2 regions of the Mesorhizobium sp. B2-3-11 genome follow, and region 2 is predicted to be linked to the other one. Evidence: predicted binding sites of a transcription regulator. Region 2 holds the regulator's gene; the other holds the start of a gene.

Evidence for each region. The regulator PhoB, encoded in region 2, activates phosphate uptake and scavenging genes when phosphate is short. The targets are predictions, from matches to a motif close to TGTCATNNANCTGTCAT.
Region 1: a site for PhoB is predicted at 2,046-2,062, ahead of ppk2 (polyphosphate kinase 2). Genes of this name have one in related genera too.

What each region holds. Positions count from the first base shown of each region.
Region 1 covers NZ_VFVS01000010.1:178,951-183,643, reverse strand. Annotated here, with positions in the region: partial or broken gene FJ960_RS16120 (glycosyl transferase family 90) at 1-814, shown strand, start outside; gene FJ960_RS16115 (aldo/keto reductase) at 842-1,885, opposite strand; gene ppk2 (polyphosphate kinase 2) at 2,168-3,088, shown strand; gene FJ960_RS16105 (dihydrofolate reductase family protein) at 3,290-3,934, opposite strand; gene hemB (porphobilinogen synthase) at 4,382-4,693, opposite strand, start outside.
Region 2 covers NZ_VFVS01000004.1:89,960-94,652, forward strand. Annotated here, with positions in the region: gene FJ960_RS07695 (ROK family protein) at 1-1,171, shown strand, start outside; gene phoB (phosphate regulon transcriptional regulator PhoB) at 1,174-1,863, opposite strand; gene phoU (phosphate signaling complex protein PhoU) at 1,883-2,590, opposite strand; gene pstB (phosphate ABC transporter ATP-binding protein PstB) at 2,616-3,419, opposite strand; gene pstA (phosphate ABC transporter permease PstA) at 3,416-4,267, opposite strand; gene pstC (phosphate ABC transporter permease subunit PstC) at 4,271-4,693, opposite strand, start outside.

The DNA of each region.
Region 1 (4,693 bases), on a different contig from region 2:
ACAACAAGCTGCAGAACGATTTTACGCCAAGCCCGGATGCCGTGCGCATCGACAAGATGCCTTTTGAACCGAGCATGTATTATTACGACCTGAAGGAATTTGCCCGCTATTTCGATCCGTCATTGCTCATCGACCTGAAGTTCGGCGACGTCAAAGGCGTGCCCAAGCTGCCGACGCTCGTCAAGGATCGGCCGATCAGCGTCGACAACGGCAACGCTGTCGTTATGAAGTTCAACAAGTTTCGCCACTTCCACATGCCCGTCGACACCGTCGCCTTCGCCGACAACGCCCGGTCGTGGTCTGGCGCGGCGACCTCAACAATCCGATCAGGACACGGTTCCTGGATGTCGCGCGCGGCTTGCCGTTCTGCGACGTCGGTTCGCACAAGCGCAGTGCACCGGCTGAGTACAGCAAGCCTTTCCTCAGCATCAGCCAGCATCTGCGCTATCGCTACATCGTCTCGTTGGAGGGCAATGACGTGGCGACCAACCTCAAATGGATCATGAATTCCAACTCGCTCTGTCTGATGCCGCCGCCGACCTACGAAACATGGTTTGGCGAGAGCCAGCTCGAGGCCAGTGTCCACTATGCGCCGCTCGACCCGGACTTCTCCGATCTCCGTGAAAAGATAGATTATTTCGAGCAGCATCCGGCCGCGGCGGAGCGCATCATCGCCGCGGCCAATGCCTATTGCCGCAAATTTTCCAATGAACGGGACGAGCAGGCGATCTCCCTGCTCGTCCTCTACAAATATTTCGTGCTCAGCGGCCAGATCGAACCCGATCCCGAGCTCTGGCGGTTCATCGGGACCTAGCTCTTGTGCTCGGCCCGACGCCGCTGATCAGATGTCGCTGCGGTCGAGAACCATGTCGGCGGGGCCGAAGCGATCCTTCGCCGTCAGTTGCTGGTGCCAGTAGGGGTAGAGCAGGGGCGGCCGGCTAACGGCGTCGAGGCGCTGGCGTTCCTCGGCGCCGAGCTCCAGGGCGGCGGCCGCGAGATTGTCCTTCAGCTGGACGTCGTTGCGCGCGCCGATCACCAGCGACGAGACGGCAGGGCGGCCGAGCAGCCAGGCAAGCGCCACCTGCGCCGCCGACACACCACGATCCTTGCCAATGTCGACCAGCAGATCGACGATCCGCCACAGCCGGTCCTCGTCGCGGATCGGCGGCTCGGACCAGCCGGCGAGCTGGCGGGCGGTCGGGCTGTCGCGGCGGTATTTGCCCGACAGCAGGCCGCCGGCGAGCGGGCTCCAGACCAGCACGCCCAGCCCCTGGTCGACCGAGATCGGCAGCAGCTCGTACTCGGCCTCGCGCGCTTCCAGCGTGTAGTGGATCTGCTGGGTGACGAAGCGTTGCTGGTGGCGGCTGTCGCTGATGGAAAGCGCCTTCATCACCTGCCAGCCCGAATAGTTGGAGCAGCCGATGTAGCGCACCTTGCCCTGGCTGACCAAAGTGTCGAGCGCGGCAACGGTTTCCTCGAGCGGGGTGAGGCCGTCCCACTGGTGGACGAAATAGATGTCGATGACATCGGTCTTCAACCGCTTCAGGCTTCTCTCGCATTCGCGGATCAGATGGTGGCGCGACAGGCCTTCGTCGTTCGGGCCCTTGCCGATCCGCATCCGCACCTTGGACGCGATCAGCACATCGTTCTTGCGCTTGCCGCCGAGCGCTTCGCCTATGATCTCTTCAGACAGGCCGTTCGAATAGACGTTGGCGGTGTCGATGAGGTTGATGCCGGCGTCAATGCACATATCGATCATCCGCTTGGCTTCGGCGAGATCGCTGTTGCCGACCGCGGCGAAGGGCCCGGAGCCGCCGAAGGTCATGGTGCCAAGCGTCAGTGTCGAAACCTTCAGGCCCGAACGGCCAAGGGTGCGGTATTCCATGTCAGATCCTCACGATTTTGTTGAAGGGGCGTGCCGCCAAGGGGCAGGCCTGGAACGCGACCGCGGATTTGTAGGACAATTCGGCCGGCTTGTCGCCGTAGAACGACATTGGATCGATCACACATCGCCGAATCCGCCGTGGCGGCAATCGCGCCCGGGCTGCAATAAAACCGTCACCGCCGGCCTATATTGAAGTCGGCTCAGGTGTTTCCATTCTTGGCCGCTGGCCAGAAATTGGGGCGCCAGTGGTAACCGACAGGGCTTGCAAGCGGAGCAGCTGATATGACCGAGCTAAAAAAGAATTCCCCTGCCAAGGACTGGCTCGAAGCCGAGCTCGCCGACACGCTTGACGAAGATTATGAGCTCGAAATGTCGGAGCCCGCGCTGTCGATGGAGATCGCCAAGATCTACAAGAACTCGCATCCGCCTTCGATCGATCGCATGCAATATTTTCGCGACCTGATCAGCTTGCAGTCCGAATTGATCAAGCTGCAATCCTGGGTCGCCTATCACAAGAAGAAACTGGTGGTGATTTTCGAGGGCCGCGATTCCGCCGGCAAGGGCGGCGTCATCAAGCGCATCACCCAGCGGCTCAATCCGCGCATCTGCCGCGTCGTGGCGCTTCCGGCGCCGACTGAACGCGAGAAGTCGCAATGGTATTTCCAGCGCTATGTCCCGCATTTGCCGGCAGGCGGCGAGATCGTGTTGCTCGACCGCTCCTGGTATAACCGCTCCGGCGTCGAACGGGTAATGGGTTTTGCCAACCCCGAGCAGGTGGAGGAGTTCTTCCATGACGTGCCGGAGTTCGAGCGCATGCTGGTGCGCTCGGGCATCACCGTGGTCAAATACTGGTTCTCGATCACCGACGAAGAACAGCAGATGCGCTTCCTGATGCGCATCCATGATCCGATGAAGCAGTGGAAGCTGTCGCCGATGGACCTGCAGTCACGTGTGCGCTGGGAACAGTACACCAAGGCCAAGGAGGAGACTTTCGCCCGCACCAACATCCCCGAAGCGCCCTGGTTCATCGTCGAGGGCAACGACAAGAAGCGCGCGCGCCTGAACTGCATCGATCATCTGCTGAAGCAGCTGCCGTACGAAGACGTGCCGCACGAGGAGATCACCCTGCCGGAGCGCGTCTTCAACCCCGAATACGAACGCCAGGTCCTGCCGCGCGAACTTTACGTGCCGGAGAAATATTGAGAAACCTTTCCGTCTCCCGTTTCACGGGGAGAAGGTGCCCGAAGGGCGGATGAGAGGGGCGCAGGGCTAACTGGTTAGACCGCCATTCGCAGGACTACGCCAGCATCATCTTCGTTCGGCAGCACCGCCCCTCATTGTCCTGCCGGACCTTTCTCCTGGTATAGTGACGGGGAGAAAGGAGCTGCGCCAAAAGGTCTCGGACTAAGCCCTGTTGATGACCACGTGTGTGGCAAGTGCCGTTGCCGCCTGTTCGGTGCACTGATAACCAAGGTTGGGCATGTCGAGGCCGGCAAAAAGGTTTTCGCCCTTGCCCAGCAGCACCGGTGAGATTGCCAGGTGCATCTCGTCGATCAGCCGCTCCTGGAGATATTGCCGGATGGTGGAGACGCCGCCGCCGACCCGCACGTCCTTGCCGCTGGCCGCTGATTTTGCCCGCTCTAGCGCCGAATGGATCCCGCCGGTGACGAAATGGAAAATTGTTCCGCCTTCCATCGTGATGGGCGCCCGCTCGTGGTGGGTCAGCACGAACACCGGCACATGATAGGGCGGATTGTCGCCCCACCAGCCCTTCCACTTGTCGTCAGGCCATTCACCCCGGATCGGGCCGAACATATTGCGGCCGAGGATCCAGGCGCCGAGGTTCTCGAAGCTGCGCGCCGCAAAGTCCTCGTCGACGCCTGTCTCGCCGCCTTCCTCGCCAAACATCTTGCGGAAGGTGCGGGTGCTGAAAGCCCATTTGTGCAGGGCCATTCCGCCGACGCCGAGCGGATTTTCCAGACTCTGATCGGGCCCGGCGCCGTAGCCGTCGAGGGACAGGCTGAAAGCGTTGACGCGAAGCTTGGACATGAAGACCTCCTCGGTAACCAGTTGTATTTTGCAAGTGGTTTTCTTTTAGCAAACTGATTGTGAATTGCAAGCAGTATTTTTCGGATCGAAAGACATCTATCCAGACCTTTGCACCAAGCGATGTCCAGACTGTTGTAGCGGTCGGCTCGGACGGCCAGTGGCGGCCGTCGAGTCAGCCGCGATATCAACTCATTCGCCTGTAAATTTCACGAAACGGATGTGGTGCCCGCATTGGCGAGGCCCGACCCCGACAGGGAACCGGGTCAGGAAGCATCCTCTGAGGCGTTAGCCATACCTCTTGGCCGAGGTGCGGGCTGCCGGCCGCCTCCGGCCGCGCGGTTATTTTAGCTGCAGCTGCCGGTTTTTGTCAGCGGGAATTCGAAGGAACCGCCGACCGCTCGAAAGAGTGGTGACATCTACTGAAAGGCCTTGCCCGGGACCTTGAGACTACCCTTTCAGCATTTCCGCCACTTCGGGAGCGAAATAGGTCAGGATGCCGTCGCAGCCGGCACGCTTGAAGGCGAGCAGCGATTCCAGCATCGCCTTCTCGCCGTCGATCCAGCCATTGGCGCCGGCCGCCTTGATCATCGAATATTCGCCCGACACCTGATAGGCGAAGGTCGGCATCTGGAATTCGTCCTTCAGCCGGCGGATGATGTCGAGATAGGGCAGCCCGGGCTTCACCATCAGCATGTCGGCGCCCTCGGCGATGTCCTGTTCGGCCTCGCGCACCGCCTCGTCCGAATTGGCGTGGTCGAT
Region 2 (4,693 bases):
TCAGCCCTCGCGCACCGAGATCGCCGCCACCACCGGCCTCAGCCACTCGACCATATCGGCGATATCAGCCGACCTGATCGACGAGGGTATCCTGACCGAAGGCAAGCCGAACGAAGCCGGTTCACTGAAACGCGGCCGGCCGCAGGTTGGCCTTGGCCTCAACCCCGAGGCCGCGGCTGTGATGACCGTGGTGCTGTCGCTGAATTTCCTGTCCGTCGCCGTCATCGATTATTCCGGCCAGGTGGTCGCCGAGGAACAGCGACGGCTGGACACGCTGACCATGTCGCGCGAGGCGCTGATCGGCGAATGCACGGCAATAGTGCGGCGGCGCCTCGAGGACCCCGATCTCGACGTCCGCAGTATTGCCCGCATCGCGCTGGCGATCCAGGGCATCACCGACAGCGAGGCGCGTGCGATGCTGTGGTCGCCGATCACGCCGCAGACGAACATTCCCTTCGCCGACATACTTGAAGCCGAGTTCGGCATCCCCGCCACCATGGAGAACGACTGCAACATGATGGCGGTGGCGCTGCGCTGGCGCGACCCCGAACGCTACCGCGACGACTTCATCGCCATCCTGCTCTCGCACGGCATCGGCATGGGCCTGGTGCTGAAGGGCGAGCTGTTCACCGGCACGCATTCATCGGGAGGCGAGTTCGGCCACATGATCCATCGCCCGGGAGGCGCGCTCTGCCGCTGCGGACGGCGCGGCTGCGTCGAGGCCTATGCCGGCAACTACGCCATCTGGCGCAACGCCAGGCAGCTTGGCGAGGACGCCGAACCGGTCGCAGATGTCAGCGATGCGCAGATGCGGACACTCGCCGCGACGGCAAGGGAGAAAGACGGACCGGAGCGCGAAGCCTATCGCAAGGCCGGCGAGGCGCTGGGCTATGGGCTGGGCAGCCTGTTCGCGCTGATCGATCCCGCACCCGTCGCCATGGTCGGCGTCAGCGCCGCCGCCTTCGACCTGATCGAGCCGGCCTTGCGCGAGGCCATCGGCCAGACCGCCGGCGGCCAGCATTCGGAATCGATTTCCTTCGACACCGAGCCGAACGAGCTGCCGCTCATCCGCGAAGGTTGCGCTATGCGCGCATTGACCTTCGTGGACCAGGAGATTTTCGCGCCGGGCGTGCTGGCGAGGCCCGGCGTTCCGGGCAAGAATGTAGCCTGATTTCAGTCTTCGCGGATCGCGTAGCCGGCGCCGCGAATGGTGCGGATCACGTCCGGCATACGGCCGTTGTTGACCGCCTTGCGCAGCCGGCCGACATGCACGTCCACGGTGCGTTCATCGATATAGATCGTCTCGCCCCAGACATTGTCGAGCAGCTGGCTGCGCGAGAACACGCGGCCGGGATGACGCATCATGAATTCGAGCAGCCGGAACTCGGTCGGTCCGAGCCGGATCTCGCTCTTCTTGCGATAGACCCGGTGCGATTCCCGGTCGAGCACGATGTCGCCGACCTTGAGCACGCTGGACAGCACTTCCGGCTTGGCGCGGCGCAGCAGCGCCTTGACCCGGGCCATGAATTCCGGTGTCGAGAACGGCTTGACCAGATAGTCGTCGGCACCGGTCGAGAGGCCGCGCACGCGGTCGCTCTCCTCGCCGCGCGCCGTCAACATGATGATCGGCAGCCTCTCGGTCTCGGGCCGCATTCGCAGGCGCCGACAGAGTTCGATGCCGGAAACCGCCGGCACCATCCAGTCGAGCACCAGGAGGTCGGGCACGTTTTCCTGGAGGCGTATCTCGGCTTCGTCGCCGCGTGTCACCACCTCGACCTGGTAACCCTCGGATTCGAGATTGTAGCGGAGGAGCACACCGAGCGGCTCCTCGTCCTCCACCACCATGATGCGTGGCGCGATCATCGATCGATCATCCCTGCCGTCAAGCCGCCGGCACCGACATCGCCGTCTCGTCCTGCTTCGGACGGTTGGCGGGCAGTTGGGTACCGGTCAGCACATAATATGCATTCTCGGCAATGTTGGTCACGTGGTCGCCGATGCGTTCGAGATTTTTGGCGCAGAACAAAAGATGCGTGCAAGCCGTGATGTTGCGGGGATCCTCCATCATGTAGGTCAGGAGTTCGCGGAACACCGAAGTGTATTTGATGTCGATGCGTTCGTCGTCATTCCTGAGCTTGGCGAGGGCGGCGGCATCGCCTGCCGCGTATTCCTCGACTACCCCCTGCACCTGGATCAGCACCAGCTGCGCCATGGAATCTATCGAGTGCGACAGATCGCGCGGGGTGGCGGTAAGGCCGACGGAGCCGACGCGCTTTGCAATGTTCTTGGCAAGGTCGCCGATGCGTTCGAGATCGCCCGCCATGCGGATGGAGCCGACGACATGACGCAGATCGTCGGCCATCGGCTGGCGCTTGGCGATCAGGGTGATGGCGCGATCGTCGAGTTCGCGCTGGCGCGCGTCCATGATGGCGTCATCGGAGACGACGCGCTGTGCCAGCGCATTGTCGGAATTCAGCAGCGCCTTGGTGGCGCCGCCGACCATCGTGCCGGCAAGATCGCCCATGTCGCTGATCAGCTTGCTGATCTGTCCGAGATCCTCGTCGAAGGCTGCGACTGTGTGTTCGGCCATGATCCTGGTCCTCGTATGCGTGAGATCAGCCGAAGCGGCCGGTGATGTAGTCCTGCGTGCGCTTCTCGCGAGGCGACGTGAAGATCTTCTCGGTCTTGTCGAATTCGACCAGCTCGCCCAGATACATGAAAGCCGTCTGCTTCGAGACCCGCGCGGCCTGCTGCATGTTGTGGGTGACGATGACGATCGTGTAGTCGGCCTGCAACTCGTCGATCAATTCCTCGATCTTGGCGGTCGACAATGGGTCGAGCGCCGAGGCCGGCTCGTCGAGCAGGATGACCTCCGGCTTCACCGCCACGGTGCGGGCGATGCAAAGCCGCTGCTGCTGGCCGCCCGACAGGCTGAGTCCGCTGGCATTGAGCTTGTCCTTGACCTCGTTCCACAGCGCGGCGCGCTTCAGCGCCTGCTCGACACGGCCGTCCATCTCTGCCTTGCCGATCTTCTCATAGAGCCTGACGCCGAAGGCGATGTTCTCATAGATCGACATCGGGAACGGCGTCGGCTTCTGGAACACCATGCCGATCTTGGTGCGCAATAGGTTGAGATCCTGCGAGCGGTCGAGAACGTTCTGGCCGTCGAGCAGCACCTGACCCTCGGCGGTCTGCTTGGGGTAGAGTTCGTAGATGCGGTTGAAGACGCGCAGCAGCGTCGACTTTCCGCAACCCGACGGTCCAATGAAGGCCGTCACGCTGCGCTCGGGCAGCGACAGCGTGATGTCTTTCAGCGCCTTCGACTGGCCGTAGTAGAAATTGAGGTTCTTGACCTCGATCTTCGCCTTGGCGGCCGCCTCGGTGGCAATCGTCATGTCTGGAGACAACATCTGGCTCATTTGTCCTCTCTGCGTCCGGTCAGGCTGCGCGCGAAGATGCTGAGCGCGAGAACCGTCAATGTGATTATGAGTGCGCCGGTCCAGGCCAGTTGCTGCCATTCCTCGTAGGGGCTGAGAGCGAACTGGAAAATGGTGACCGGCAGGCTGGCCATCGGCGCGTTGAGGTTGCTCGACCAGAACTGGTTGTTCAGCGCCGTGAAAAGAAGCGGCGCCGTCTCGCCGGAAATGCGGGCGATGGCCAGCAATATGCCGGTGACGATGCCGGACATCGCCGCGCGGTAGGCCACCGAACGGATCACCACCCAGCGTGGCGCGCCAATCGCCGTGCCGGCCTCGCGCAAGGCGTTCGGCACAAGGTTGAGCATGTCCTCGGTGGTGCGCACCACGACGGGGATGACCAGGATGGCCAGCGCGACGGCGCCGGCGATGGCGGAGAAATGCCCCATCGGCCGCACCATCAATTCGTAGACGAACAGACCAATGATGATCGATGGCGCCGACAGCAGGATGTCGTTGATAAAGCGTACCACGGTGGTGAGTTTCGAAAAGCGGCCGTATTCGGCCATGTAGGTGCCGGCCAGCACGCCGATCGGCGTGCCGACGACGATGCCGATGATGGTCATCACGATGCTGCCGTAGATGGCGTTGAGCAGGCCACCGGCATCACCGGGCGGCGGGGTCATTTCCGTGAACACCGAGAGCGAAACGCCCGACAGACCCTTATAGAGCAGCGCGCCGAGGATCAGCGCCAGCCAGGCAAGGCCGATGCCGGCGGCGATGACGCAGAGCGTCATCATCACGCCGTTCTTGCGCTTGCGGCTCTGGTGAAGCGATGCGGCTGTCGACATCGGTCAGACTCCGGTACGGGCATCGATGCGCATCAGCATGTACCGGGCGATGGCAAGGATGAGGAAGGTGATGACGAACAGGATCAGGCCGAGCGCCACCAGCGAGGAGGTGTAGAGATCGCCGACGGCTTCGGTGAATTCGTTGGCGATGGTTGCCGAGATCGTCGTTGCCGGCGCGAACAGCGAGGCGCTGATCCGGTGGGCGTTGCCGATGACGAAGGTGACCGCCATGGTTTCACCGAGCGCACGGCCGAGAGCAAGCATGACGCCGCCCATGATGCCGATGCGGGTGTAGGGGACGACGACCCGGCGTGTTACCTCCCAGGTCGTGCAGCCAATGCCGTAGGCGGACTCCTTCAGCACCGGCGGCACCGTGTCGAACACATCCTTGGTGATCGAGGTGATGAAAGGCAGGATCATGATGGC